DNA from 3 places in the Pseudorhizobium banfieldiae genome. Region 1 is predicted to be linked to each of the others. Evidence: riboswitches for the same ligand, from Rfam matches in the RefSeq annotation. Region 1 holds a riboswitch; each other region holds the start of a gene.

Region 1 (9,827 bases):
GAGACCAGCAACCGGATCCAGTCGAGCGCCTCGGAGGTGGACGGCTTCTTGCGCAGGCCCGGCACCTCCCTGATCTGATAGAACTGCGCCAGAGCGTTTCGGACCAGTTCCTGCTTGATGCCCGGATAGTGCACCTCGACGATGCGCGCGAGGGTCTCGGCATCAGGAAACCGGATGTAATGGAAGAAACAGCGGCGAAGGAAGGCATCCGGCAGTTCCTTCTCGTTGTTCGAGGTGATGATGACGATCGGCCTCTGCTGCGCCTTCACCGTCTCGCCTGTCTCGTAGACATGGAAGTCCATCCGGTCGAGTTCCTGCAGGAGGTCGTTCGGAAACTCGATATCCGCCTTGTCGATCTCGTCGATCAGCAGGACGGTCTTCTGCGGCGCGGCAAAGGCCTGCCAGAGCTTCCCCTGCCGGATATAGTTGCGAACGTCATTCACGCGCTCGTCACCGAGTTGGCTGTCGCGCAGACGCGAGACAGCATCGTACTCGTAAAGGCCTTGCTGAGCCTTGGTAGTCGACTTGACGTTCCACTCGATGAGATCGAGACCGAGCGCCGAGGCGATCTGCCGGGCGAGTTCCGTCTTGCCGGCCCCCGGCTCGCCCTTGACCAGGAGCGGTCGCTCGAGGCGGATGGCTGCGTTGACCGCGACCATCAGGTCGGTATCGGCGATATAGTCGGATGTACCATGAAACTGCATGAGGAGACCTGTAGGGAATTTTGGCGGCAACCTAAAAGCTCGGCCGAACCGGTGCAAGCCGCTTTCCCTTGCCTGTCGGTCTGGGCTATGGACATCCCCAATGACCAAGTCCACGTTCACGATCCTCCTCGGAGGCGAGCTCACCGTCACGCAGCGGCTGCGCGAAGCGCTCGAAGGAAGCCGCTTCATCGCGGCCGACGGCGGCATGCGACATGCCGCAACCCTCCGCATCGAGCCTGAGCTCTGGGTCGGTGATTTCGACTCGACACCGCCCGCGCTGATCGAGGCGCAGTCCGGAGTTCCGCGGCAGCCCTACCCCGCAGCGAAGAACGAGACGGATGGAGAGATCGCGACGGCGGAAGCGATTGACCGGGGTGCCGAGCGCTTGGTGCTTGCTGGCGCGCTCGGCGGCGAGCGAAGCGACCATGCCCTGCAGCATGTCTTCCACGCCCTCAGCCTGGCCGAACGTGGCATTGAAGTCCTTCTGACCTCCGGCGCCGAAGAAGCCGTCCCTCTGCTTCCCGGACGCCGCCTTCTGGATCTGCCGGCAGGCTCGCTGTTCTCTGTCATCGGTTTTTCCGAGCTGGAAGGCCTCGACATCCTCAACGCCCGTTATCCGCTCGAGAACTTCGTCTTGCCCTTCGGCTCGTCGCGGACGATTTCCAATGTGGCAGAGGGTCCGGTGGCCTTCTCGCTCAAGCGCGGGAAGGCGATGATCTTCGCCCGCCCATACGATCTGACAGGAGCCTGAACCGTGGCACCTCCCATCCTCAAACTCGACGACATCTTCCTGAGCTTCGGGGGCACGCCTCTCCTGGCCGGTGCGGGACTGCAGGTGGAGCCGGGCGACCGCATCTGCCTCGTCGGCCGCAACGGATCCGGCAAGTCGACCCTGATGAAGATCGCGGCTGGGTTGGTCGAGCCGCAGTCCGGGGAAGTATTCCGCCATCCGGGTGCCACCATACGATACCTGGAGCAGGCGCCGGATTTTGGGGACCACCGGACGGTACAGGCCTATGCCGAAGCGGGCCTCGGTCCAGGGGACGATCCCTATCGCGTCACCTACCTCCTGGAGCATCTCGGCCTGAGCGGCGAAGAGGATCCGAACCGACTGTCGGGAGGCGAGGCCCGGCGGGCGGCGCTCGCCCGCGTCATGGCGCCAGAACCAGACATCCTGATGCTGGACGAGCCGACCAACCATCTCGACCTGCCGACGATCGAATGGCTGGAGGAGGAACTGAGGAAGACGCGGAGCGCTCTCGTCCTCATCTCACACGACCGGCGCTTCCTAGAGAAGGTATCGACGGCGACGGTTTGGCTCGATCGCGGCACGTCGCGACGTCTCGATCGCGGATTTTCGTATTTCGAGGCTTGGAGGGACGAGGTACTGGCGGCGGAGGAACTGGAGCAGCACAAGCTGGGCAAGGCGATCGAGCGCGAGGAGCACTGGCTGCGCTACGGCGTGACGGCCCGGCGCAAGCGCAACATGCGCCGGCTGGGGGAACTGCAGACGATGCGTGCCGCCTATCGCGGTCACAAAGGCCCGCAAGGGTCAGTCCAGGCGGCGGCATCGGAAGGTCGGGAATCCGGAAAGCTGGTGATCGAGGCAGAAGCGATCACCAAGAGTTATGGACACCGGCTTATCGTCGCGCCCTTCTCCATCCGCGTACACCGCGGCGACAGGATAGGCCTTGTGGGACCCAACGGTGCCGGAAAGACGACGCTGTTGAAGATGCTGACGGGGCAGCTCGATCCGGATTCGGGAACGGTGCGGCTCGGGACAAATCTCGAAATCGCCACGCTGGACCAGAAGCGGGAGGACCTCGATCCCGAGGACACGCTTTCCCACTACCTCACCGACGGACGCGGCGAAACGCTTCTCGTCAATGGCGAGCAGCGTCACGTCGCGGGCTACATGAAGGATTTCCTGTTCCAGCCCGAGCAGATCCGCACGCCGATCAAGAACCTTTCCGGCGGCGAGCGGGCACGGCTGATCCTGGCGCGGATCATGGCCAGGCCCTCCAACCTGCTGATCCTCGATGAGCCGACCAACGATCTCGACATCGAGACACTGGATCTGCTGCAGGAGATCGTCGCCGGCTACAACGGCACTGTCATTCTGGTCAGCCACGACCGCGACTTCCTCGACCGGACGGTCACCTCGACCATAGCACCCGCCGATCCGGAAACGCCGGACGGGCGCTGGATCGAATATGCAGGCGGGTACTCCGACATGCTGGCACAACGCCGCGGCGTCCAGGAGGAAAGGCGGCGTTCCGAACGCCAGGCAAGGGAGAGGACGGAGACGTCGGCGCCGGCCGCTGAGGCGCCGAAAAACCGCGGCAAGCTGTCCTTCAAGCAGAAGTTCGCGCTGGAGAACCTGCCGAAGGACATCGCCAAGGCCGAGGCCGAGATTTCCGCCCGGGAGAAGCGAATGGCGGATCCCTACCTTTTCACGAGAGATCCGGCAGGCTTCACCGCCCTGGCTTCTGAACTGGAGGCGCTACGCAAGCAGCTCGCAGAGATGGAAGAGGAATGGCTCGAGCTTGAAATGCTGCGCGAGGAGTTGGAGGGGTGACGTTAACCATCTGTTATCCATGAAACGCACTTGAAACCCGTCAACCTGTCACATTGCGGAACAATGACGGCAGGTGGTCGTTCGGGTGGCAGTATCGATGCGGCACGGCCGGGATCGGTACGAAGCGGCACCGAACCATCAGGAGCATCCGATGCTGACAAGTGTAACGAGTGGTTGGCAGACCCCGGTCTCTGAGGAACATCGCGTCCTGATCGTGGAAGACGAGTTTCTCATCGCCTTGGACGTGGCCGATACGGTCGAAGCCATGGGCTTGAAGGTCGCAGGCCTCGCCAATGGCCGCAACCCCGCCCTGGCACTCGCCCAGTCGGCAGACATTGCCCTTGTCGATGTCAATCTGGCTGACGGCAAGACTGGACCGTCGATCGGCCGCGAACTCGCCGAGAAATATGGCGTTGCGGTCATCTTCATGACTGCCAATCCTGAAGAGATCGAAGCCGGAAGCTATGGGCCGCTCGGGGTGCTGACGAAGCCGGTAATGCCGCATGTGATCGAGCAGACGATCGGCTATATCCTTGCAGGCCGAACGGGAGGTTATGCCGAACTCCCCCGCGAGCTTCGCGTCCTTCAAAGCGCCCACTAACGCCCAGTGAGCAACCATGGGCGGCGCTTGCCAAGCGCCGGATCGATCGCTACATCTCTGACCGATCTAACGGGGTGCCACTTTGTGGCTGAGAGGCTTTCGCCAACCCGCAGAACCTGATCCGGTTCACACCGGCGGAGGGATTAGAACGGCGTCCATCAGCCCCTCGTCCTTTCTGCCAAAGAGGAGGCATCGATGCGGCTCTCGGCACTTTCGCTTTTCATTGCGGCGATGATCGCTTCAACCTCGGCAGTCGCCGAGGAGCGCAGCCTGACCGTCTACACCTATGAAAGCTTCACCGCCGAATGGGGCCCGGGGCCAAGGGTCAAGGAAGAGTTCGAGAAATCCTGCACCTGCCGCGTCAACTTCGTGGCGGTCGCGGATGGCGTCGCACTTCTTTCGCGGTTGAAGCTCGAAGGCGAGAATAACGAGGCTGACATCGTTCTCGGTCTCGACACCAATCTTGCCGATGAAGCCAAGGCCACTGGCCTGTTCGAAAGGCATGGACTGGATACAAGTCCCATCAGCGTGCCGGGCGGGTACGGGGACGACGTCTTCATCCCCTACGATTACGGACACTTCGCCGTCATATACGACACCCAATCGATCGCCGCCCCGCCGGCCAGCCTGAAGGAGCTGGTTGAGGGCGACCCTTCCGAAAAGATCGTCATCCAGGATCCGAGAACCTCCACCCCAGGCCTCGGTCTGCTTTTGTGGATGAAGTCGGTTTACGGCGAGGAGGCCGAGGCGGCATGGGCAAAGCTTCGTCGACGCATCCTGACGGTCACGCCGGGCTGGTCTGAGGCCTATGGATTGTTCACCAAGGGAGAGGTCCCGATGGTTCTCTCCTATACCACCTCCCCTGCCTATCACATGGTGGCCGAGGACATTGATCGGTACCAGGCAGTGCCCTTCTCGGAAGGCCACTATATCCAGATCGAGGTCGCAGGTCTGTTGCGGACATCGGAGGATAAGGACCTGGCGCGCCAGTTTCTCGAATTCATGATGTCGCCGGCCTTCCAGAACATCGTACCGACCACCAACTGGATGATGCCCGCCGGCAAGACGAGCGAGCCCTTGCCGGAAGCGTTCGACCGCCTCGTCCAGCCGGAAAAGACCTTCCTCATGGACTCCGCGCACGTGGCGAGAAACCGGCAGGCCTGGATCGATGAGTGGCTGGCGGCGATGAGCGGACGCTAAAGCTCGATGCTGACGAGGCGGGAGCAGCAAACTGCAATCGGTGGAGGTATCGCCACCTTCGCAAGCGTCGCTGCCTTCATCAGTCTTGCCACCTATTCCCTCCTTGCCGCGGCGCCGGACGCTGGCGGCGAGGCACTCTGTACAGATTACACGGCGCGCGTGCTGCGTTTCACGCTTCTTCAGGCAGGGCTCTCCACTTTGCTGTCTATCGGCCTGGCGATTCCGGTCGCATTGGCGCTGGCTCGGCGGCCGCAACTTCCGGGCAGGCTCTGGATCCTGCGGCTGATGGCGCTGCCGATGGGTCTGCCCGCACTCGTCGCTGCCCTTGGCCTCATTACGATCTGGGGGAGGCAAGGACTGGTCAATTCGCTTCTCCTGCGCGGCGGTCTCGACGAGCCGGTCAGCATCTACGGTCTTGGCGGCATCCTGCTCGCACACGTCTTCTTCAACCTGCCTCTCGCATGCCGCCTGATGGTGGCCTCGCTCGATCGGCTGCCGGGCGAATACTGGATGCTGGCCGCACAGCTGGGCATGCGGCCTGGCGCCATCTTCCGGTTCGTCGAATGGCCTGTCCTTTTGCGGGTCCTGCCAGGCGTCGCGGGCCTGATCGTCATGCTTTGCGCAACCAGCTTCACGCTCGTTCTGGTACTGGGCGGAGGTCCGGCTGCCACAACGCTTGAAGTTGCGATCTACCAGTCACTGCGCTTCAATTTTGATCCTGCCCGTGCAGTTGGACTGTCACTGCTGCAGATCGGGCTGACGGCCATGCTCCTGATCATCCTGTCCCGGCTGCCTGTGACCGACGACCGATCGCCGAGCAGCGGCCACCGCGTTAGGCGATTCGACGGCAAAGGAGCCGCGGCGCGGGTATGGGACACTCTGGTCATCGCCGTCGCCACAGCTTTCATCCTGATGCCGCTGCTCGCCGTTCTCCGGGCGGGAATCCAGGCAGACCTCCCGCGCCTCGTGGCGAGCGACGCGTTCCAGCGGGCGCTGGCAACGAGCACGCTGATTGCACTGGCTTCAGGCCTGCTGGCGGTGATGGCATCGGTCACGCTCATCGATGCGCGCCTGGCGATTGCCGACCGGAAGAACCCTGGCGTCCTGCTGCGGGGTTTCTCTGCCATTCTGGATGCCACTTCCTTTCTTGTTCTCCTAGTCCCCCCGGTCGTGCTTGGGACGGGCTGGTTCCTGCTTCTGAGGCTTTCAGGCTCGGCATCGCTATGGGTTGGTTGGATCGTCGTTGCAATCAACGCGCTGATGGCAATCCCCTTCGTCATCAGGGTGTTAGAGCCGGCAATGAAGGAGAACCGCGACCGCTCCGGACGACTCACGGCGAGTCTAGGGATCGGCGGCTGGACGCGCTTCTGGCGCATCGACCGACCGGTTCTGACGCGGCCGGCGCTCCTCGCATTCTCCTTTGCAATGTCGCTCTCCCTTGGAGATCTGGGCGCCGTTGCGCTCTTCGCCTCCAGCGACTTCGTAACCCTGCCCTGGCTCCTCTACAGCAGCCTTTCCAGCTATCGTACGCAGGATGCCGATGGCTTGGCGCTTCTCCTTGCCGCGGCATGCCTTCTGCTTACGATCATCGGCACTTCGGGCTGGCGAATGAACGGAACACATCATGCCCGTCGATGACGATCCGCCGGAAATCCGCCTGGACCGCGTTGATCTGACGCTGGGAAGCACACGCTTCCACCTGGACTGCGACATTCCACCCGGAACGATCACAGCGGTTGCCGGACCGTCCGGCGCAGGCAAGTCCACCCTTCTGAACCTGGTCGCGGGCTTCGAGGTCCCCGACAGTGGTCGCGTCCTCTTTAACGGCCAGGATCTGACGTTCCGGCATCCATCGGAACGACCCGTGTCGCTGATCTTCCAGAACAACAATCTCTTCGGGCATCTTGACGTCTTCACCAACGTGGCGCTCGGGATCAATCCGTCCCTTCGCAGACTGACCGTAGGGGAGAGACAGGCCGTCGTCTCTGCACTCGATCGTGTCGCTCTCGGAAGAATGGAGCGCCGGCTGCCACCGACGCTTTCCGGAGGCGAGCAGCAACGCGTGGCGTTCGCCCGCGCTCTTGTTCGCGAGAAACCGGTCCTGCTAATGGATGAACCCTTCGCAGCGCTTGATCCGGGGCTGCGGCAGACCATGGCAAATCTTCTATCGGAACTGCACCGAGAAACGAAAAGCACGGTCATCCTGGTAACGCACGACCGGGATGAGCTGCGACGCCTTGCGAGCCATGTGATCTTCATGGAGGGCGGGAATGTGCTCGTGAACGCTCCAGTAGAAGATTTCCTCCGGCGATGCGACATCCCCGCCGTCGTTCAATTCCTCGCCAGCTGAAGCCTGTGCCACAATTTGGTCGTGGCACGGTGGCATCGCAGCAACAGCGTCTTTCTGCTTTGGCCGCCACAGGCGATCTGAACAAGAAGCACTATATTGGCTGAAGGAAAATCGCTAAGCCGGCGACAGGAGCGGCCGGTCTTGTTTACGGTGGGGCATACCCGATGGATGATCGGGAAGCGGGTCTGGATAATGACGAAGCCGAAATTGCTGACGATGATGCGTGAAGGGACGACACCCCGCCGAGCCGGTACTGCGCGTGCGGCAAGGCATCTCGCTCTTCTGCTCGCAGGGGCTACCGCGCTCTCCGGCTGCCAGTCAATTCTCGACCAGGCTTACCAGCCGAATGTCGCCCCCTCCGATAACCCGCAGATCGTCGACGAGGTCCAGAAGAACGACCCGCGGGCGCAGATGGGTGCGCGGGAACATCCACGGATCGTCGCGAGCTATGGCGGAGAATATCACGACGCCAAGACGGAGAAGCTCGTCGCCCGTATTGCCGGAGCGCTGACTGCCGTCTCGGAGAACCCCTCGCAGTCCTATCGCATCACCATCCTGAACTCGCCGGCGATCAATGCGTTCGCCCTCCCGGGCGGCTATCTTTACGTGACGCGCGGACTGCTCGCACTCGCCAATGATGCCTCGGAAGTGGCGGCCGTTCTTTCTCACGAGATGGCTCACGTGACCGCCAATCACGGAATCGAGCGTCAGAAGCGCGAGGAAGCGGAGGTGATTGCCAGCCGAGTCGTGGCCGAGGTCCTGTCCAGCGACCTCGCCGGCAAGCAGGCGCTGGCACGCGGCAAGCTTCGCCTCGCGGCCTTTTCGCGGCAGCAGGAATTGCAGGCCGATGTCATCGGTGTCCGGATGCTGGGGGAAGCGGGCTATGACCCTTATGCTGCACCCCGGTTCCTCGACTCCATGGCGGCCTATGCGCGCTTCTCCTCGGTGGATCCGGACAGCGACCAGAGCCTGGACTTCCTGTCGAGCCACCCGAATGCGCCCCAGCGGGTCGACCTCGCCCGTCGTCACGCTCGCGCACAAGGGATGGAAGGCACCGTCGGCGACCGCGGCCGGGACTACTATCTCGCGGGCATCGACGGGCTTCTCTTCGGTGACAGCCCGGAAGAAGGCTTCGTTCGCGGACAGACATTCCTGCACGGGAGCCTCGGCATACGCTTCGAGGTGCCGAAGGATTTCCAGATCGACAACAAGGTGGATGCCGTCCTTGCAACTGGCCCCGGCGAAACCGCGATCCGTTTCGATGGCGTCGACGCCGGTGACACGACCAGCCTGACCAACTACCTCACCAGCGGCTGGGTCGCCGGTCTCAAGCCGGAAAGCGTGCGTATGGCCAGTGTTAACGGACTTCCGGCAGCCACGGCCCGCGCCTCGGCGGAGCGTTGGGATTTTGACGTCACCGTCATCCGGATCGATGATCAGATCTTTCGCTTCCTCACCGCCGTTCCGAAGGGTAGCCCGGCACTGGAAACGGTTTCCACCGTACTGAAGTCAAGCTTCAGGAAGATGAAGCCACAGGAAATTGCGTCCCTCAAACCATTGCGTGTGAGGGTGGTAACTGCAGGCCCACAGGATACGCTTGCGACCATGGCGGCGCGAATGATGGGGACCAACCGGAAGCTGGACCTTTTCCGAGTGATCAACGCGCTCCCGGCTGGCGCTGCAGTCTCGCCGGGTCAGCGGTTCAAGATCGTCTCGGAATAATCCCTTGGCAGCTTAGCAGGCGGCCATCTGGGGATTCGCGGAGACCAGCGCCGACTTCAGCTTTTCCATGGCGCGGCTTTCGATTTGGCGCACGCGTTCCTTGGAAATGCCGAGTTCAGCACCAAGCGCCTCAAGCGTTGCTCCTTCGTCCGTCAGCCGGCGAGCCCGGATGATCTTCTTCTCGCGGTCATTCAGCTTGGTGAGAGCTCCGTGTAGCCAGCGCATGCGCCGCTCTCCGTCGATCATGCCGGAGACCTGCTCGTCGGGAAGGGGTTCGCCGCTTGCAAGCATGTCCAGCCGCTCGCTGCTGTCTGCATCGCCGGCTATGGAGGGTGCCTGAAGTGAGGCGTCATTGCCCGACAAACGGGCGTCCATGGTCTGAACGTCCGCGACACTTACGCCGAGCGCAACAGCAATTTCCTCATGGATAGCCCGCGATGTAAGGTTGCTGTCGCCCCGTGCGAGCTTCGCACGCAGCCGGCGAAGGTTGAAGAACAGCGCCTTTTGCGCGGAGCTCGTTCCACCGCGGACGATTGACCAGTTGCGAAGGATGTAGTCCTGCATTGAGGCGCGAATCCACCAGCTGGCATAGGTAGAGAACCGGACATCGCGGGCCGGTTCGAAGCGGGCGGCCGCCTCCAGAAGCCCGACATAACCTTCCTGAACGAGGTC
Region 2 (9,827 bases), 200 kb from region 1:
CCCGCTGGAGACGGTGGCGCTGGCGATCAGTGAGCGGGACGGTGTCGGAGGCAATCTCTTTCGCGGTATTGCCAGCTACAGGCAGGCAGTCGACGAGGCGGCGGAATTGCTCGGACGGTTCGGCCTCGATGCCGTCATGGGCAGCCGGACGGCGACGCTTCCTTACGGCAAACAGCGGCTTCTCGAGATCGCTCTCGCATTCGCGTCGAAGCCGAAGGTGCTGCTGCTCGACGAACCTGCTGCCGGTGTTCCCGAAGACGAGCGTCACGAAGTGCTGAGGATCGTCTCGGACCTGCCGGGCGACGTGACCGTCCTGCTGATCGAGCACGACATGGACCTCGTCTTTTCCTTTGCGAGCCGGATTACCGTCCTTGTCGCAGGAGCGGTCTTTGCCGAAGGTTCAGTAGCAGACATCTCCAGCGACACCCGGGTGAAGGCGGTCTACCTCGGAGAGAATGCATGAACCGGCCGCTGCTTGTCATCGATCGCCTCGTCGCCGGCTACGGCGAAGCGAGCGTCCTGGCCGGGATCAGTCTAACGATGGACGAAGGCCGGACGCTGGCCTTGCTCGGCAGGAACGGTACCGGAAAGACGACCCTAGTGGACACCATCGCCGGTCTGACCACCCACCACTCGGGTAGCATCAAGCTGTTGGAGCGCGACATCACCCGTCTTCGCGCCGATCGCCGCGTGGCGGCAGGAATCGGCTGGGTGCCGCAGGAGCGCAACATCTTCAAATCGCTTACGGTGGAAGAGAACCTGACCGCCATCGCGCGGTCCGGCCCCTGGACGCTGCCGCGCGTCTTTTCCATGTTTCCCCGCCTAGAAGAGAGGCGCCGTAACCTCGGCAGCCAGCTGTCCGGGGGTGAGCAGCAGATGCTCGCCGTGGCCCGCGCGCTCATGGTCAATCCCCGGCTTCTCCTGCTGGACGAGCCTCTCGAAGGACTTGCCCCGATCATCGTCGACGAGCTTCTTGCCGCACTTCGCCAGATCGTCGAGGGAGAAGGGATGTCGGCCATCATCATCGAACAGAAGGCACGCAAGATCCTGCCCCTGACCGATGACGCCATCATCCTGGACCGTGGCGTGGTGGTCTATTCCGGAACGAGCGCCGAACTGCTCGACAATGATGAGGTCATGGCGCAGCACCTGGGCGTAGGGCGGGCAGCGACGCCGGCGTGACAGCGCGAGGATTATCTCCTCGACTTGCCGCCGGACCATGAACCGCCTTGCTCCGAGCGAGCACCCTTTCTTCCAGATCCGTTGATCACGAATGTCTGACCTGCATCTCCGGCGCCAGTCCGCTGACATGCGGAACCTTGGGCTCTTCTTCGGGTTGCCCCCTCAGCCTGTCGACACTGGTCGGCGGGGTGGATTCTGTTCCATCTGTTCACCTGGGGACGCCAATGTCGAAGAACGAGACCGTACACTATGATGGCCCGGCTGGAGGCTGGGGTTCGGTGCGAGGGATCGCGCGCATCTTCGCCAAGGAGCTGAACTCGCCGGCGGTTGCCGATACGCTGCGTCGCCAGAACAAACCAGGAGGCTTCATGTGCGTCTCCTGCGCCTGGACGAAGCCGGCCGATCATCATCCGCTCGAGTTTTGCGAGAATGGTGCGAAGGCCACCCTGTGGGAGCTGACGACGCGCCGTTGCACCCCGGATTTCTTCGCCAAGCATACGGTCACCGAACTGCGCGGCTGGAAGGATCACGACCTCGAACAGGAAGGGCGCCTAACGCATCCGATGCGCTATGACCGCAATAGCGACCACTATGTCCCCTGTTCGTGGGAAGAAGCCTTTTCGGCGATCGGCCAGGAGCTGAAGGCGCTCGATCCCAAATCGGTGGTCTTCTACACATCCGGTCGGGCAAGTCTGGAGACTTCTTATCTCTACGCGCTCTTTGCCCGGCTTTACGGCAACAACAATCTGCCGGACAGCTCCAACATGTGCCACGAGACAACCTCCGTCGGCCTTAAGAAGGTCATCGGCGCGTCTGTCGGCACGGCTGTCTTCCAGGACTTTTCTACCTGCGACGCGATCTTCTTCTTCGGCCAGAACACCGGCTCCAACAGCCCGCGCTTTCTCCATCCCCTGCAGGAGGCGGTCAAGCGCGGCTGCAAGATCGTCACCTTCAATCCGGTCCGCGAAAAAGGGCTGGAGACGATGATCAATCCGCAGAGCCCGACGGAGATGCTGACCGGCAAGGAAACGCAGATCTCCTGCCAGTATCACCAGGTCAAGACAGGCGGCGACATCGCGGCAATCATGGGCATGTGCAAGCATGTCTTTGCCAAGGAGGATGAGGCCAGGCAGCAGGGCCGTAAGGTGATCGATCGCGATTTCGTCGAGCAGCACACCAACAGTTTCGACGCGTTTGAAGAGAAGGTTCGCGCCACCAGCTGGGAAGAGATCGAGCGGGAGTCCGGGCTTGATCGGGCAGCCCTGGAGGCCGCCGGACAGGTTTACGTGGATGCGGAGAAGGTGATCGGCATCTACGGGATGGGGCTGACGCAACAGGTCGGCGGCTTCGAAAGCATCGCCATGCTCGTCAACATGCTCCTACTCAAGGGCAATATAGGTCGAGATGGTACTGGCATCTCCCCCGTCCGCGGTCATTCCAACGTGCAGGGACAGCGCACCGTCGGCATCTCGGAAAAGCCGAAGCTGGTCCCCCTCGACAAGCTGTCGTCCATGTTCGGCTTCGACCCGCCGAAAGAGAAAGGCGTCAATACGGTCGAGGCCTGCGAGGGGATCCTGGATGGCAGCATTCGCGGTTTCGTCAGTCTCGGCGGAAACTTCGTACGAGCGATCCCCGATCACGATGTCATGGAAACAGCCTGGACGAAGATGCGCCTGACGGTGCAGATCGCCACCAAGCTCAACCGCAGCCACCTGATCAACGGCGAAGTGGCCTACCTCCTTCCCTGCCTCGGACGCAGCGAGGAGGACATGCAGGAGGGCGGACCACAGACAGTTTCAATGGAAGACAGCCTGAGCTGCATCCACGGCTCCGTCGGCAAGCACAAGCCCGCCAGCGAGCACCTGTTGTCGGAGCTCGCAATCGTCGCCGGCATGGCGAAAGCCACGCTTCCGCCCAACCCGAAGGTAAAGTGGGACGAATGGACGGGCGACTATGGCAAGGTCCGCGACCTGATTGAGGAGACTTATCCGGACAAGTTCCACGACTTCAACAAGCGCCTGTTCACGCCGGGCGGCTTCTATCGCGGCAATAGCGCACGCGAAAGGATCTGGAAGACGAAGAGCGGCAAAGCGGAATTCACCGTGCCCGAAGCCCTTTCGGCTGCGGGCTTCGAAGATCGCGAAGGGCGCTATCGCCTCATGACGCTGCGCAGCAACGACCAGTTCAACACGACGATCTACGGCTACAGCGATCGTCTGAGGGGGATCGAAGGGACACGCGATGTCCTCCTGATCAATCCGAAGGAGATGGAAAAGCTCGGTCTTCAGGAGGGTCAGGTCGTCGAATTGCAAACCGATGTCGACGATGGCCAGGAACGCAAGGTGGGCGGGCTGAAGGTGCTGCCCTTCCAGCTGCCGGACGGCTGCGTTGCCGGCTACTATCCCGAACTCAACCCGCTGATCCCGCTTTCGCATCACGAGAAGTTTTCGCAGACACCGGCGGCGAAGGCTGTGCCTGTTCGAATCCTGCCGTGACTGTTGTTGTCAGGATGGCCTGACCTTCCGGGGCCTCGGGACGCCGCGCTTTGCCGGCGCCCTCGGTGGCTCCGGAGGATCAGCTGCAGGTCTTTGATACTTGTCAATGCCAGAGGATCTCCCGGCACTAAGGTGCGCCGCCTGGACAGGCGGTCGTCGCCTGCCTTTGACACGGCTGCCCGGCCCTCGATAAATGGCCGGATGCATCGAAGGATGAGAAGATGATTGCCGACCGTATCCGTCGCCCCGCGCTCCTTGACAAGATCGTTTCGGCGGAGGAGGCGGCAGCCCTGATCAAGGACGGGATGATCATCGGCATGAGCGGGTTCACCCGCGCCGGCGACGCCAAGGCAGTTCCCATCGCCATGGCAGCGCGCGCCCGCACAGAACCCTTCAAGATTACGCTGATCACCGGCGCGTCCCTTGGCCACGATGTCGACCGGATGCTGACTGAGGCAAAGGTGCTTGCCCGCCGCATGCCCTTCCAGGCGGACCGAACCCTGCGCACCGCCATCAACCGCGGCGAAGTGATGTTCATCGATCAGCATCTCTCGGAAACGGTGGAGCACCTGCGCTCCAACCAGCTTGGTCCAATCGATTATGCCATCGTCGAGGCTGCTGCCATCACCGAAGAGGGAAACATCGTTCCTTCGACCTCGGTCGGCAACTCCGCGAGCTTTGCGGTCCTTGCCAAGAAGATCATCGTCGAGATCAATCTCAGCCAGCCAGCCGAACTGGAGGGCCTGCACGACATCTACTTCCCCGGCAAGCGACCAACCCGTGTGCCGATCCCGGTCGTAACCTGCGACAGTCGCGTTGGGTTCCCATTCGTGCCGATTGATCCCGACAAGATCGCCGCGATCGTAGTCACTGACGAAAAGGACAGCGCGTCAACCATAGAGCCGCAGGATGCCGATACCAGCGCGATCGCCTCGCACCTCATTCGTTTCTTCGAGGACGAGGTCGAAAAAGGCAGACTGGACCTGACCCTCCAACCACTGCAGGCAGGAATCGGCACAATCGCCAACTCCGTTCTGACCGGTCTCGCCGATGGCCCGTTTCATCATCTGCGCATGTACAGTGAAGTGCTGCAGGACAGCACTTTCGATCTTTTCGATGCGGGCAAGCTCGCCTTCGCCTCCGGATCCTCCATCACCCTTTCGACTGCCTGCGCGGAGCGGGTCTTTGCCGACTTCCACAAGTACAAGGAGCACCTGGTGCTCCGGCCGCAGGAGATCAGCAACCATCCTGAAGTCATCCGCCGGCTGGGAGTGATCGGCATCAATACGGCGCTGGAGCTCGACATATACGGCAATGTCAACTCGACGCATGTCAACGGCACGCACATGATGAATGGCATCGGCGGATCCGGAGACTTCGCGCGGAATGCCTTCCTGTCGATCTTCGTCACAAAGTCGCTCGCCAAGGACGGTAAGCTGTCGTCGATCGTCCCCATGGTTCCGCATGTCGATCATACCGAGCATGACGTCGACATCATCGTCACGGAGAATGGGCTCGCCGACCTTCGCGAGCTGGCGCCACGGGAGCGGGCAAGGGAAATCCTCCGGAACTGCGTTCACCCCAGTTTCCGGGACGCCCTGATGAGCTATTTCGAACGCGCCTGCGCGCGCGGCGGCCACACGCCACATCTCCTGGAAGAGGCGCTGTCCTGGCACATCCATGCCCAGGCGACGGGGACAATGCACAAGAGCTAGACGGCTATTGTCACGCTGCCAAAGAAATTGATGCCGAGGCTTCGTCCGACTGCGCCTTCAGCTGGTGGCATGGAGATGGTGCACGGGTCCATGACCGGACCCCACATCGAGTTCCCCGGAACGATGGATCGCTAATGCGAGGTACAGCTTGGCCGTTCGGACGGCGGCCACGACATCATTACCCTTGCCTAGTTCGGCAGCAATCGCGCTGGATAGCGTACATCCTGTCCCATGGGTATTGGACGTCTGGAACCGCCGCCCTTCAAGCCATGTCAGGCCGGCGGGATCGGCAAGGACGTCGGGACTTTCATCCTCCGGAAGATGGCCCCCCTTGACTAGCACGGCGCGGGCACCGAGGGCTCTGAGCGCTTCCGCCTGTTCAGCCATCGTTTGGCGATCCCGCGCCTCTGGCTCTCCCAGAAGGGCGGCTGCTTCGGGGAGATTCGGCGTCAGCAACGTGGCAAGCGGCAGGAGGCGATCCCGAAGCGCTGAGACCGCCTGTTCTGCGAGAAGCGAGGCGCCGCCTTTGGCAATCATCACTGGGTCAAGCACGATCGGCACACCGGGCTGCCGGGACAGGATGTCGGCCACGGTCTCGGCGATTTCCGCATTTGCGATCATGCCGATCTTAACGGCATCGACGCGGACGTCGTCGAAAACTGCCCGGATCTGATCAGCAACGAAGCCGGCTGGAATGACCTGGACGCCGTAGACGCCTTTCGTGTTCTGCGCGGTGAGGGCGGTCACGACCGCCATTCCATAGGTGCTGCGAGCCGCGAAGGTCTTCAAATCGGCCTGTATGCCTGCTCCCCCGGACGGGTCGGATCCGGCAATGGAGAGAATGTTCGCAATCATGGCCGCGCCTTTACTATTTCCTGCATCAGGGCACGGGCGGCACCGCGTGGATCGGGCGTGCCGCAGACGGCGGAGACGACCGCAAGGCCGGCGGCTCCAGCGGCCATGACCGAAGCTGCATGCTCCATCTTCAGTCCACCGATCGCGACTGCCGGAACCGGTGAGACGGATATGATATGGCCGAGACCCTCCAGGCCGATCGGTCGCTTGTGATCCGGCTTGGTCCCGGTGGCGAAGACCGGCCCAACGCCGACATAGTCGACGATACTCGGATCCACCTCGTGCGCTAGTTGCGCAGTCTCGACGGAAAGGCCAAGGATCAGTTGATCGCCGATGGCAAGCCGCGCCGCAGCTGCCGACATGTCTTCCTGCCCGATATGCACGCCGTCTGCACCGATCTCGAGTGCGGCCTCTACGTCATCATTGACGATCAGCGCTATTCCGTATCCGGCCAGGGCAGCTTTGAGCGCCTTGCCTGTCTCGATCAGGCTCGTCCGGTCGGCGCGCTTGTCTCGAAGCTGTATCATGGTGGCGCCGCCTTCCGTGGCAAGGCGCGCAGTCTCGACCATGCCCACCGAGCGGCAGAGATCGGGATCGAGGACGACATAAAGCGACAGGTCAAAAATCTTCATTCCGCTCGTATCCTTGCTTCCGATTCCAGCCTCTGCGGGCCGATCGCCGCCAGCGCATCGAGGAACAGGGGCGGGAAAGAGCCAGGGCCCTCGGCCCGGTGGCTGGCATCCTCACCACAAACGGCGAACAACGTCATGGCGGCGACGGTCGCCTCCAGCGGCCGGCCCGGCGCGACGGCGGCGAAGGCTCCGGTAAGGCAGGTCAATGCGCAGCCCAGCGCGGTAACCTTCGGCATGAGCGTGGAGCCTCCCTCGATCCAAACGCGGCGACGTCCATCCGTGACGAGATCGATCTCGCCGGTGACGGCAAAGACGCAGGCGAAGCGTCGGGCAAGATCCACGGCCGCCGTTTCTGCCGCCAGGCTGCTGTCACGGCTGTCGACGCCTTGTCCCCTGCTCTCAAGGCCAGCGAGTGCCATGATTTCCGAAGCATTTCCCCGGACGATGGTCGGCTGGAGCTCAAGGAGTTCGCCTACAACTTGGCGACGAAAGCTCGTGGCATAGTGGGCCACGGGATCGAGGACCCAGGGCTTGCCTGTCTCCTTTGCCGCGCCGGCGGCACCTTTCATGCCTGGGACGTCAGCCGCCCACAATGTGCCGATATTGATCGTGACGGCCGCTGCAACGCGGGCAAACTCGGCAGCCTCCTCCTCGGCGCTGACCATGGCCGGAGACGCGCCGGCAGCGAGAAGGACGTTCGCGGCAATGTTCATCGAGACATCATTGGTGATGCACTGGACGAGAGGATTTTTTGCGCGCAGCGCCTCCAGCAATGTTCCGCAACTGGAAGGAAATTCGGTCAAGAGAAATGCCTTTCTTCGTCCAGCGAGGTAAGGCAACGGTATCTCGACCCGCGACTCCCTCCGCCAGCATGATCTGGTTCAGGTTCAAAGGGTGCTTCTCAGCCCGCTTCAGCGGACGCCCCCGTCTGTTCGCAACTTAGGAAGAATTGGGCCAGTTGTCACTCTCGAAAGCGTCCCGAACTGCACGGGGCAGGGTGCGGCCCATGCTGGCTCGCGTCGCGCGGAGGTCGCTCCGGTGCACCTAGGGCGCGAGGCGGGACGAGAGCAGCGCGAAAGCTTCGTAAGGCGCGAGGCCGAGGGTCTCCCCGACCTCCTCCACCGGGGAGTAATTGCTGATCAAGGGGCGACCGCGCCGATGGAGTTCATCCGGAAGTTCGATCGTAATCGTGCGTGGGGTGAAATTGGCGATCACCAGCAGTTCCTCTTCGTCCAGCGCGCGCGTGTAAACGAAGACGTCGGGATGGTGATCCAGCCAAGCCTGATAGCGACCATAGACAATGACGGGATGCTGCTTGCGAAGCGAAACGAGTTCCCGGTAATGCGCCCAGATCGATCGATCGTCGGATACCTGGCTGGCTGCATTCAGCGTCGCGTAGTTGGGATTAACCTCAATCCACGGGGAGCCGGTCGTGAAACCGCCGTGGGGATCGGCGCTCCACTGCATGGGCGTTCGCGCATTGTCGCGGCCGCTCTCATTGGCACCGCGGATGAAGTCCTCTGTCGAAAGGCCGGCCTCGACGTGCAGACGGTGTATGTTGAGGGTTTCGATGTCCTTGTATTGGTCGAGGGACGTGAAGGAGACGTTCGTCATGCCGATCTCTTCCCCCTGATAGATGAACGGCGTGCCCTTCATCAGGTGCAGCACGGTCGCCAGCATCTTGGCCGATTCAACATGATATCCCGAGGCATCCCCATATCGTGACACGGCGCGCGGCAGGTCATGATTGCCCCAGAACAGGGAGTTCCAACCGTCTTCTGCCAAAGCATGTTGCCACTTGCCCAGGACGGCCTTCAGCTTCACCAGATCGACGGGCTTTGGTCGCCACTTGCCGTGGGTCTCGTCCCAACTCTGGGTGACGTGTTCGAACTGGAAGACCATGGAGAGTTCCCTGCGGTCCCGCCCTGAGTAGAGCAGGGCGGAATCGGGCGTCGCGCTCCAGGCCTCGCCGACTGTCAAAACGTCCCACTCTCCGAATGTCTCGCGGTTCATTTCCTGCAGGTAATCATGGAGGTGCGGGCCGTCTGCGGTGATGCCGGCATCGACCTCCTTGCCGATCAGGTCGATCACGTCCATCCGAAAACCGGCAATACCTCGATCAAGCCACCAGTTCATCATGCGGTAGATTTCGGATCTGACCTCCGGGTTCTTCCAGTTGAGGTCCGGCTGCCGCTTCGAAAACAGGTGAAGGTAATATTCGCCGGTGCCGGGATCGAGCGTCCAGGCTGAACCTCCGAAGGACGAGGTCAGATCACTGGGAGGCCCGCCATCGGCCGACGGCGGCCGCCATATATAGAAATTGCGCAGGCGGCTTTCGCGCGAACTGCGGGACTCGACGAACCATGGGTGTTCGTCGGAGGTATGATTGACCACCAGATCCAGAAGGATCCCGATGCCGCGCTGGCGCGCCTCGGCGACCAATTTGTCGAAATCAGCGAGGGTACCGAATTCATCAGCGATGTTCTGATAATCGGATATGTCGTAGCCGTTGTCGTCCATCGGCGACTTGTAGATGGGCGACAGCCACAAAACCGTGACGCCAAGGGACTGTAGATAGTCCAGCCGACCGATGATGCCGGGAAGGTCGCCAATCCCATCGCCGTTGCTGTCGCAGAAGCTGCGCGGATAGATCTGGTAAACGGTTGCCGCGTGCCACCATTTTCGCTCGATGATCGAGAGGGACTTTGGCTTGTTGACAAGCTCTTTCATGGGCGGCTCCGATATCGACATCACGATCCGCAACGCAGGATTGGCGGGCCGGTTCCCGTTTGCCGGAACATTGAGCCATCCTGTCTGTTAGCCAAACGACTTACTTACACAGGAGGTCGTCATGAACAGCAAACTCCCACCCGTCCCTGACGAGAACCGCAGCGACAAAGGCACCGGCGAGCGTTCCGCCGCCAGCCTTTCCAAGGGCAGCCCCGTCG
Region 3 (9,827 bases), 370 kb from region 1:
TCGGCACGATCATGACCTCGCCCGTCATCACCGCCCAGGGGGACACCTTCCTCTACCGTGCGCTTGGCCTGATGGCCCGCCGAAACCTTCGCTATCTCGGCGTTCGCGACGAACATGGTGATCTTGCCGGCGTCTTCACCTTGCGCACGCTCCTGCGGGAGCGGGCGCTGTCGACGCTGACGGTGGGCGACCAGATCGCCACCGCGACGAGGCCACGCGAGCTTGCCCGGGTCCAGTCCGCCTTGCCTTCCCTCGCCTCGGGACTGATCTCTGATGGCCTCAATGCGCAGGCGGTGGGGGCGGTGATTGCTGCCGAAGGCCGGGCCATGACGGCACGCGCGGCGGAGATCGCCGAAGGGGAACTGCTTGCCGCCGGCCACGGTCCGCCCCCGGCGGAGTACGCCCTGCTCGTCCTTGGCTCGGCCGGTCGCGGCGAAAGCCTGCTGGCGGCGGATCAGGACAATGCGCTCGTGATCGACGACGACTACCACGGCGACCTCGACTCCGAGGAGGATTGGTTCAGCCGCTTTTCCACCCGTGTCAACGAGATCCTCGACCGCGCCGGTGTCCACTACTGTCGCGGCGGCGTGATGGCGAAGAACCGTCCGTGGCGCCGTACCCATGCGGACTGGCTTCGGCAGGCTCGGATCTGGGCGAGCGAACCCTCGCGGCAGGGCCTGGCGAATGTCGACATCTTCTTTGATCTTGCGCCTGCCTATGTCTCGTCGGCGAAGGCAACCCGGTTGGCGGACAGTCTTCGTCTGGAGTCCGCCCATGTCGCACGGCACTCGCCCGACCTGCTGCGGATGCTCGGCGAGGACGCCGCGGCACGCTACAGCCAGCTCGGCATGTTCGGCCGCATCCGAAAGGACAATGGTGGGCGCGTCGACCTCAAGAACGGCGCCCTTCTGCCGCTCGTCTCCGGTGCACGCGTCGTCGCCCTGCGTCACGGCACCTTCGCCCATACCACTCCGGAACGCCTGCGGCAGGCCGCGGCGGTCGCCGGGCGCTCGCAGGCCGATGCGGCCTTGCTTGCCGACATGCACGGCTTCCTGATGCGCCTGATCCTGACCCAACAGATCGCCGATATCGAGGCCGGGCTGAAGCCAGGAGGCACGGTGGACGTTTCCAGGCTCAGCCAGCGGGACATGGACCGGCTGCGCGATGCGCTCCAGCATGTCGCCCTTGTTCGCAATGTCGTGCGGGACCTCCTGCAGGTGCCTTGAGTGGTCGACTGTGCCGCTCAGGCGAGCTTGAGGACGCTGTCGATGACCTCGCGGCCGCCGACCACGCCGCTGAACTCCTGCCAGACGGCTTCGGCAGTCTTCCGCCAATCCTCCGGTCGTTCAGGCTGGAGCACCTGCGTTCCCTGCGAGACAGCTAGGTCGAGTGAGGCCTTTTCGTCTGCCGCCATCCAGCCATTGAAAACTTCGCTCGCCTCTGCGGATATTTCCGCAAGCACCCGCTGCTCCTCTTCCTCGAGGCGATCCCAGAAGTTCGCCGCGTAGAAGATCACCCCTGCGGAGCGGATATGCGCCGTCCGGGTCAGGTAGGGAACGACCTCATGCAGCTTCAGGCCTGCATAGGCGGAAATGGTCAGGTCCATAGCCTCGGCAACGCCGGTGGAGAGGGCGTTGTAGGTCTCGGTGATCGGGATGCCGACGGGGATCGCACCGAAGCGGCTCCAGAGGCTCGTGTGGAGGCGGCTCTGGATCACCCGCATCGTCTTGCCCTGCATCTGCTCCGGCAGCGTGATCGGCTCCTTGGCGAGCAGGTGACGGGCGCCATAGTCGATGAAGCCGCTGGCCACGAATCCGTGGCTCGCGAGCCGGCGGACGAGATCGCTGCCGACGTCGCTCCTGACGACGCGGCGCAGGTGAGCGGCGTCACTGTATAGGAACGGCAAGTCGAGTATCTGCAACTCCGGCACCCATGCGGTGAGGGTCGAGACGGTGCAGAGGCTCGCCTGGATAGAGCCGAGAAGTGCGCCATCCGCGACCTCCTTCTCGCCGCCCAGAGCGCCATTGGCGACGATCCGGAAGCGGAAATGTCTGGGAAGCCGCTCCTCCGCCCTTTCAGCGATCCAGCGCCAGATACGGGTTTCGGGCTTCTCTTCCCCCAGCAGTGAGGCGACCGTGATGACGCGTGTGCTGGCAGCGGCCGATCGAAGGAAGACAGGGGATGCGAAGGCGGGAGCCAGACCGGCTGCGGCGAGAAGCTTGCGGCGCGTGAACGAAATCATCGGATATCCTTTTAGAAAAACAGTGCCAGAAGACAGAGGACGAGAAGGGCGCAGAGCAGCGCGACGAGATAAGGAATGACCGCCCTGAAAAGGGCCGCCACGGGAACACCTGTCGTACCGTTGACCACGAAGACGAGCATGCCGACCGGCGGTGTCAGGCCTCCCAGCATCAAGTTGACCACGGCGATCACCCCGAACAGGACGGGGTCGATGCCTGCGCCCACGGCGACCGGCAGCAGGATCGGGCCGAGAAGAAGGATCGCGGCGCCCGTATCGAGGACGAGACCGGCGGCTAGCAGGACGAGATTGCAGAGCAGGAGAACCTGCCACGGGGCCCCGGCGAGCGACCCGGTGAGATCGAGGATCGCCCCGGCCACACCATCCACAGCGAGGAGGAAAGCGAAAGGCGCGGCGGTCCCAATGAGGAGCCCGATTGCGGCCGCCTCCACGCCAGCTTGCCGGAAGACGGAAGCGAGGCCTTCGCCAGTGCGCCGGCCTGCAAGCGCGAGCAGCAGCGCATAACCGGCTGCGACCGCTGCGGCCTCGGTCGGGGTGACGATGCCGAAGCGGATGCCGCCGAGGACCACGACCACCAGTCCCAATGCCGGCACGGCAGCCAACAGGGCGCGGGATCGCTCCGCGCCGGTTGCCCGGACGCTTCGGTTGCTGTCGCCGTTCGCGAGACGGATCGCTACCGCCAGACAGGCCGCCATGAGAAGCCCGGCATAGGCGCCGCCTATCAACAATCGTCCGGCCGAAAGATCCGTCGCGGCAGCGAGCAAGAGAAAGGCGATCGAGGGCGGGATGACATTGTCGAGCACAGAGGTGGCCGCGATGATCGCCGCGGAGCGTTCCGGGGGGTAACCGTGACGGACGAGATGCGGGTGGAAGGTGGATGCGCCGAATGCGGCGTTCGCGACCGAAGAGCCGGATGCCCCAGAGAAGAAGACGCTGGTCAGAAGCGCAGTCTGCGCCAGACCGGCCCTCCTGTGGCCGACGAGCGATTGCGCCAGTCGCACGAGGCGCTCTCCGGCTCCGGAAAGCGTAAGCATGCCGCCGCAGAGCAGGAAGAAGGGAATGGCGAGCAGCAGGAAGCGCGACATGCCGGATGCCGCAGTGGAGACGATGGCGGGCTCCGACAAGCCGCTTCCAGAGGGGATCGCGACCATTACCCCGGCCAGCATGCAATGGGCGAGCGGGGCGCCGAGCAGGAGCGCCGCACCCGCGGCAAGTGCGGCAACGGCGCTTGGCAGCATGCTTGAGCCGAGATCCGCCTGCGGCAGGAGAAGCGCAAGTGCTGCACCCGCAGCCACGGACACGGTGCCAAGGAAGCCACTGCCCTCGCCGATGCGAACCAGCAGCAGCATTGCAATGAGGAGCGCTCCGCCTGCAGCGAGGAACCAGAAGCGCACATGGTCCGGGAGGCCGAGAGCGGGCGAAACGGAACGGAGCGCCGCTGCAGCCTCGGCACCGCCCGTGAGGAGAAGACAGCCTGCCGCCGCACTCGTCCCGTCGGCGCAAAGGCCAGCAATCCGGCGCCCCTCGTGCGGCAGCAGCCGGGTCAGGATGTCGAGCCTCAGCGAAAATGGCCCCTGCAGGCTGAGCGGCAGGCCGAGACAGATGAGCGCCAGGAAGAGCCACAGCGCTGCCTCCTCGGTGCCTGCGAAACCGGTCCTGGCACCATAGCGGAGGCCGACGGTTACGAGGACGAGCAGGAGAAGCAGCGCGAGGAGCAGACCGGCCCCTGCCGACAGCACATGCTCGACGCGCAGCGCCATCCGGGCCGCATGGATGGAGGCCTGCGACCGGGGGACGGGATGAGGCCCCGACGACACCGATACTTCCTGCCTGCTCTCGCTGCAGCCGGAGACCATTTCAATCATCCGCCGATTTCGACCGCAAGGTCTTCGACGGCCGGCGCCTTATCGATCAGCCCGCTCTCCGCCAGGAACGCGCCGAAACGCTCGTAACGGCCTCTGTCCAGCGCAGCCGGACGCTTGGCAAAGCGCGGAAGGGTGTCGCGGAAAGCCTGGCGGTTGAGTTCGTCGTCGAGATCGGGATATGCCGCGAAGAACAGCGACCATGCTTCATCCGGATGATTGGTCAGGAAGATGCTGGCCTCCTCCACCGCCCGGAGGAATCGCCCCAGGCGATCATCGCTGGAGAGCTCCTTGTGGGCGATGAAGATCAACTCGTCGTAAACCGGCACGCCATGCTCCTCGGGAAAGAACGAGCGCGCCTCGCCTCCAGCGAGCCGGATCTGGGTCAGTTCGAAGTTTCGGAATCCGCCGACCGTCGCGTCGACCTGTCCCCCGAGCAGCGACGAGGTCAGCGCGAAGTTGACGTTGACGAGTTCCACCTCGTCGAGAGCCACGCCTTCGGCGGCGAGCATGCGCTTCAGCATGGCATCCTCGAAGCCGGAGACAGAGAAGCCGATCTTCCTGCCCTTGAGGTCCGCAAGCGTCTTGATGGGCCCATCCGCGAGCACCGTCACCGTGTTCAGCGGCGTCTCCACCAGCGTGCCGAAGCGGACGAGCGGCAGACCGGCCGCGTGGTCCAGATAGAGGTTCGGCTGATAGTGGACTCCGACATCCGCCTGTCTTGCCGCAACCAGTCGCGGCACGGAGGACGGATCGGCAGGCGGGATCAGTTCCACATCAAGGCCTGCCGCTTCGAACAATCCCTTCTGCTGCGCGACAATCATGGGGGCGTGGTCCGGGTTGACGAACCACTCCAGCATGACCGTCAGGCGATCGGCGGCGTGGGACGGTACCGGCCAGGCAAGCATGGCAGCGACGGCCCAGGAAAGAAAACGTATTCTCATGAATGTTTCTCCGGCTAACTATCTTGGATTGGTGTGGTGGACTTCCGGCGCCCATGGGGTGATGCGGGCTGTCGCGACATCGACCGCAAGCCGCAGCACAAGGGTGAGCAGGGCAAGAAGGACCATGGCGGCGAAGACGATGTCGGTCTGCATGCGGGCATTCGCCTGCACCATGACGAAGCCCAGCCCGGCCGACGCCCCGACCCATTCGCCGACCACGGCGCCGATCGGCGCAAGGGGAGCGGCAACGCGGAGGCCCGATATCAGGCCCGGCAGAGCCAGGGGCGCGCGGATGTAGCGAAGGGTCTGCCAATGGGTCGCCGGGGTCAGCGCAACGGCATCGAGGATCGCAGGTTCGGTCCGGCGGAGGCCATCAGCAAAGGCGGAGGCGACCGGGAAGAAGATGATGATCGTCGCCATGACGGCCTTGGAGGCGATCCCGAATCCGAACCACAACACAAGAATCGGCGCCAGCACGAAAACCGGCAGCCCCTGCAGCACCAGGACGGCCGGCCAGATCAGCCGGCCGGCACGGGGGAAGGCGGCAGCGGCAAGCGCCGCGAGCGCACCCAGAACAGCGCCACAGCCGAGCCCGATCGCGATCTCGGCGATGGTGACCAGGCTGTTGCGAAGCAGGAAACCGCCTTGCCGGACGAACGCGGCAAGGACATCCGCCGGCGGCGGCAGGATATAGGCCGGGGGATGGAAGAGCCATATGCCGGCCTGCCAGAGCACCAGCAGCCCGACGAGTCCCATCCCCATGTGGCGGGGTGGCATGGCTCGACCTAACGCATGGATGAGGCCGCTGGCGGGCGTCTTGTCCGAGGGCTAGGTCTTGAAGTGCATGGCATGGTTCGATCTCCCGACGTCAATCACGGAGATCCAGGCAAAGCGGAGAAGAGAATTGGCGCCGAAAAGGCCGTTTCCGTTCCTACGCCGGTATGACCCGGATCAGGTTCAAGGGTCCGGCTCACCGCCATCTCAGCACCGTTACGATGCCCCCCTCGGAATACCGCCATGTTTCATGAACCATGCGGACATGTCAATCCGGGTCCAAAGCCGACGCTCAGGCGGGCCGACTTTATTATGCCTCCATGCCACGGAGGTCGGCAGGCCCGCACTCGAAGGTCGGGCCCGCCTTCGCGGACAGCCTTACGCTGTTCCCCAGATCGTCTGGGCGGTCTTCACGACGAGCTCGAGCTTGCGCCGCTGGTCTTCCTCGGTGATCGCATTGCCGTGCTCGGTCGATGCGAAGCCGCACTGCGGGGCAATTCCCAGCTGATCCATGTCCACGTACTGGGAGGCCGCCTCGAACTGCTTGCGCAGCCAGTCGATCGATTCCAGTTCCGCCGTCTTCGTAGTGATGAAACCAGCCATGATTCGCTTCTTGCCCTTCGGCAGGAGCTTCAGCGGCTCCAGCCCGCCGGCGCGGTCGGTATCGTATTCCATGAAATAGATATCGACGCTGGTCTTGTTGAAGATGGCGTCGGCCGCTGCGTCGTAGCCGCCGGTGGCAGCAAAGGTTGAGCGGAAATTGCCGCGGCACATGTGCATGCCGATGACCATGTCGGACGGACGATCCTTGATCGCCTCTTCCAGCATCCAGGCATAGCGGTCGATCAACCAGTCGGGATCCTGCCCCATGGCCTTGCGCTGCTCGCGCTGCTTCGGGTCCCCGAGATAGGCGAAGAAGATATCGTCGAGCTGCAGGTAGCGGCAGCCGGCCGCGTAATAGGCGGCAACGGCCTGACGATAGGTCTCGGCGATATCCGCAAAGAGCACGTCGGGATCCTTGTATTCGGCAGGACGGACGTCGGCCGGGTCGGTGCGGAAATGCACGCAGGACGGACCGGGAATGGAAATCTTCGGGCAGACACTGGTGTGGTCTTTCACGAAGGTGAAGTGTTCGAGCATCGGGTGGTCCTTCGGGAAGCCGAGCTTGCCGTTGATCACCGGATGCACCGGCGGGATCTGCGTGCCATGGAACTGCACGCCCTCTCCGCGGGTCTCCATGTCCATGCCGTCAAGCATGCCCATGAAATCGAAATGCCAGAAGGCGCGACGCGCTTCACCGTCGGTGACAACCTTCAGGCCGACCTCTTCCTGCATCTTGATGAGTTTCGGGATCTCCGCGTCTTCGATGGCGCGCAGGGTCGCCGCATCGGCGCGGGCGGCGCGTGCCTCGGCAATCGGGCGCGGGCGAAGAAGACTGCCGACATGGTCGGCGCGGAAAGGTGGTGTCGGCATGCTGATCCTCCAGTTGATGTCGCGCATTCCGGACGGGATCAGAAGGATCGATCCTCATCCTCCGTGGCGACCGCCTTGCCGATACCACAGGATGAGCCGGAACCGGAGAGGAAATCGTGTCCTGTCCGACTGTTCCGTTTGCGCAGTCGCGATGTCGCGAAAGAACATCTCGGGACGGCTCCTCCTCTGCTAGCCTGCAGGTGTTCGGCGCCGCACCAGTTGTTGCATCGAACGGAGAATGACCGGCCCAAAGTCGATACGGAGCGACTTGTTGCGGTGGGCGATCGGGCGACGGCGCCAACAGGCGACCGATGCGCAGCTAAGCCATCCAACGGTCCCGCAAAGGGATGAAGAACATGGATGTGCGCGACGACATGCTTCGCCGGCTCAAGGCGCGAGCCGACGGATTCAGCCTTGAACAGCCCTTCTATATCGATCCCGATTTCCATCGGGTCGATCTCGAGGAGATCTGGTACAAGGACTGGCTGTTCATCGGCCATGATTGCGAAATTCCCCGCGCCGGCAACTACTTCACCGTCCAGGTCGGCGACTATCCCGTCGTGATCGTCAGGGGCAAGGACGGCGTCATCCGTGCATTCCACAACACCTGTCGCCATCGCGGCCATCGCGTCTGCACGCAGGAACGCGGGGCATCTGCACGGCTCGTCTGCCCCTATCACCAGTGGACCTACGATCTCGATGGCTCGCTGGTCTTCGCGCGGCAGATGGGCGAGGACTTCGACAAGGCACAGTTCGGGATGAAGCCCGTCCCCTGCGAGAGCGTCGCCGGCTATATCTTCATCTGCCTCGCCGCAACGCCCACCGATTTTGCACCGGTACGCGCTTCGATTGAGCCCTACATGAAGCCGCACCGGCTGTGGGAGGCCAAGGTCGCCCATCGCAACACGATCATCGAAAAGGGCAACTGGAAGCTCGTCTGGGAAAACAACCGGGAATGCTACCACTGCGCCAGCAACCATCCGGAACTCTGCCGCACCTATCCGGAGGCACCGAGCGCCACTGGCGTCCAGGGGGCCAAGGACGATCCGGTCATTGCAGAGCATTGGGCACGCTGCGAGGCGGCCGGGCTGCCGAGCGAATTCCGGATCGACCCTTCGGGCCAGTTTCGCACCGCCCGCATGCCGCTGATCCAGGATGCTGAAAGCTACACGATGACGGGCAGGAGAGCCGTCCGCCGGCCCTTATCGGACGAAGTGATGACCTCGCATATCGGGACCATGCTGCTCTTCCACTATCCGACGACCTGGAACCACATCCTCGTCGACCACGCGATCTCCTTCCGCGTCCTGCCGCTATCGGCGGAGGAGACGGCGGTCACGACGACGTGGCTCGTGCACAGGGATGCAGTCGAGGGAGTGGATTACGATCTCGATGAACTGACGCATGTCTGGAACATGACGAACGACCAGGACCGGCGGATCGTCGAGGAGAATGCCTTCGGCATCCGCTCACCCGCCTACGAGCCCGGTCCCTATTCGCCCGAGCACGAGGGCGGGGTCATGCAGTTCGTCGAATGGTACACGACCTTCATGACAAACCGCCTGCAGGGTGGGGCGGCGCCGCTTTCGGCGGTGGCATGAGATGAACATGGTGCAGCCGACCTATCGCCACATCGACGAGATGCACCCTTGGTCGGACCGGGAACACCGGCTGGAATGCGTCGCCGTGACGCCGGAAGCTCCCGACGTGATGACCTTCACCTTCCGGCCCGACCGGCCGGGCGTCTGGTTCCGCTACCTCCCCGGGCAATTCGTGACCCTGGAGATCCCTGCGAGACCGGAGCCACTGATGCGGACCTACACGCTGTCCTCCAGTCCCTCTCGGCCGTACACGGTTTCAGTCACCGTGAAGGCACAGAAGGGATCGCTCGGCACGCGGTGGATGTTCGACAATCTGCGGCCGGGCATGGCGCTGAAGGCCCTCGGGCCACAGGGCGACTTCTCCTATGCCCGCCATCAGGGCGACAGATATCTCTTCCTCTCCGCCGGGTCCGGCATTACGCCGATGATGTCGATGACGCGTGACCTTGGCGACCGGTCGCCCGACAGCGACATCACCTTCCTCCATTGCGCCCGCTCGCCCGACGACATCATCTTTCGCTGGGAGCTGGAGGCGCGGGCTCGCGACATGCCGCAGTTCACGCTCGGCCTGATCGTCGAGCAGTTGTCGCGCGGACAGCTGTGGTCGGGACTGAAGGGGCGTATCGACAAGGCAAAGATCGCGCTGCTGGCGCCCGATTTCCTCGACCGCACCGTCTTCTGCTGCGGGCCTGAGCCATTCATGGCGACCGTTCGCGAGTCGCTGTCGGGGGCGGGCTTCGACATGGCCAATTATCACGAGGAGACATTTCACCCGGTTGCGCCGCCACCGCCGAACGCCACCGTCGACCACCATGGCGGTGTGGAGCCGACCAGGATCTTCTTCTCGGCCTCTGGCAAGGAGGGCGCCTGCGAGCCGGGCCACACGATCCTGCAGGCGGCGCGCGCCGCGGGA

The links. A riboswitch is a leader RNA that binds a small molecule or an ion and turns the genes downstream of it on or off. The one in region 1 is predicted to bind thiamine pyrophosphate.
Region 2: linked by a shared signal. The riboswitch ahead of thiM (hydroxyethylthiazole kinase) and the one ahead of thiB (thiamine ABC transporter substrate binding subunit) in region 1 are both predicted to bind thiamine pyrophosphate.
Region 3: linked by a shared signal. The riboswitch ahead of NT26_RS18710 (ABC transporter permease) and the one ahead of thiB (thiamine ABC transporter substrate binding subunit) in region 1 are both predicted to bind thiamine pyrophosphate.

What each region holds. Positions count from the first base shown of each region.
Region 1 covers NZ_FO082820.1:3,503,444-3,513,270, forward strand. Annotated here, with positions in the region: gene NT26_RS17090 (AAA family ATPase) at 1-704, opposite strand, end outside; gene NT26_RS17095 (thiamine diphosphokinase) at 805-1,455, shown strand; gene NT26_RS17100 (ABC-F family ATP-binding cassette domain-containing protein) at 1,459-3,282, shown strand; gene NT26_RS17105 (response regulator) at 3,434-3,883, shown strand; TPP riboswitch at 3,944-4,043, shown strand; gene thiB (thiamine ABC transporter substrate binding subunit) at 4,079-5,083, shown strand; gene thiP (thiamine/thiamine pyrophosphate ABC transporter permease) at 5,090-6,721, shown strand; gene NT26_RS17120 (thiamine ABC transporter ATP-binding protein) at 6,708-7,433, shown strand; gene NT26_RS17125 (M48 family metalloprotease) at 7,653-9,155, shown strand; gene NT26_RS17130 (RNA polymerase factor sigma-32) at 9,168-9,827, opposite strand, start outside.
Region 2 covers NZ_FO082820.1:3,706,480-3,716,306, reverse strand. Annotated here, with positions in the region: gene NT26_RS17990 (ABC transporter ATP-binding protein) at 1-463, shown strand, start outside; gene NT26_RS17985 (ABC transporter ATP-binding protein) at 460-1,182, shown strand; gene NT26_RS17980 (FdhF/YdeP family oxidoreductase) at 1,407-3,677, shown strand; gene NT26_RS17975 (succinyl-CoA:acetate CoA-transferase ScpC) at 3,899-5,392, shown strand; gene thiD (bifunctional hydroxymethylpyrimidine kinase/phosphomethylpyrimidine kinase) at 5,450-6,247, opposite strand; gene thiE (thiamine phosphate synthase) at 6,244-6,879, opposite strand; gene thiM (hydroxyethylthiazole kinase) at 6,876-7,682, opposite strand; TPP riboswitch at 7,721-7,815, opposite strand; gene NT26_RS17955 (glycoside hydrolase family 13 protein) at 7,924-9,609, opposite strand; gene NT26_RS17950 (hypothetical protein) at 9,731-9,827, shown strand, end outside.
Region 3 covers NZ_FO082820.1:3,872,826-3,882,652, reverse strand. Annotated here, with positions in the region: gene NT26_RS18730 (DUF294 nucleotidyltransferase-like domain-containing protein) at 1-1,226, shown strand, start outside; gene NT26_RS18725 (TRAP transporter substrate-binding protein) at 1,244-2,242, opposite strand; gene NT26_RS18720 (TRAP transporter large permease subunit) at 2,254-4,020, opposite strand; gene NT26_RS18715 (ABC transporter substrate-binding protein) at 4,122-5,066, opposite strand; gene NT26_RS18710 (ABC transporter permease) at 5,085-5,843, opposite strand; TPP riboswitch at 5,978-6,081, opposite strand; gene NT26_RS18705 (5-methyltetrahydropteroyltriglutamate--homocysteine S-methyltransferase) at 6,219-7,313, opposite strand; gene NT26_RS18700 (aromatic ring-hydroxylating oxygenase subunit alpha) at 7,670-8,914, shown strand; gene NT26_RS18695 (FAD-binding oxidoreductase) at 8,916-9,827, shown strand, end outside.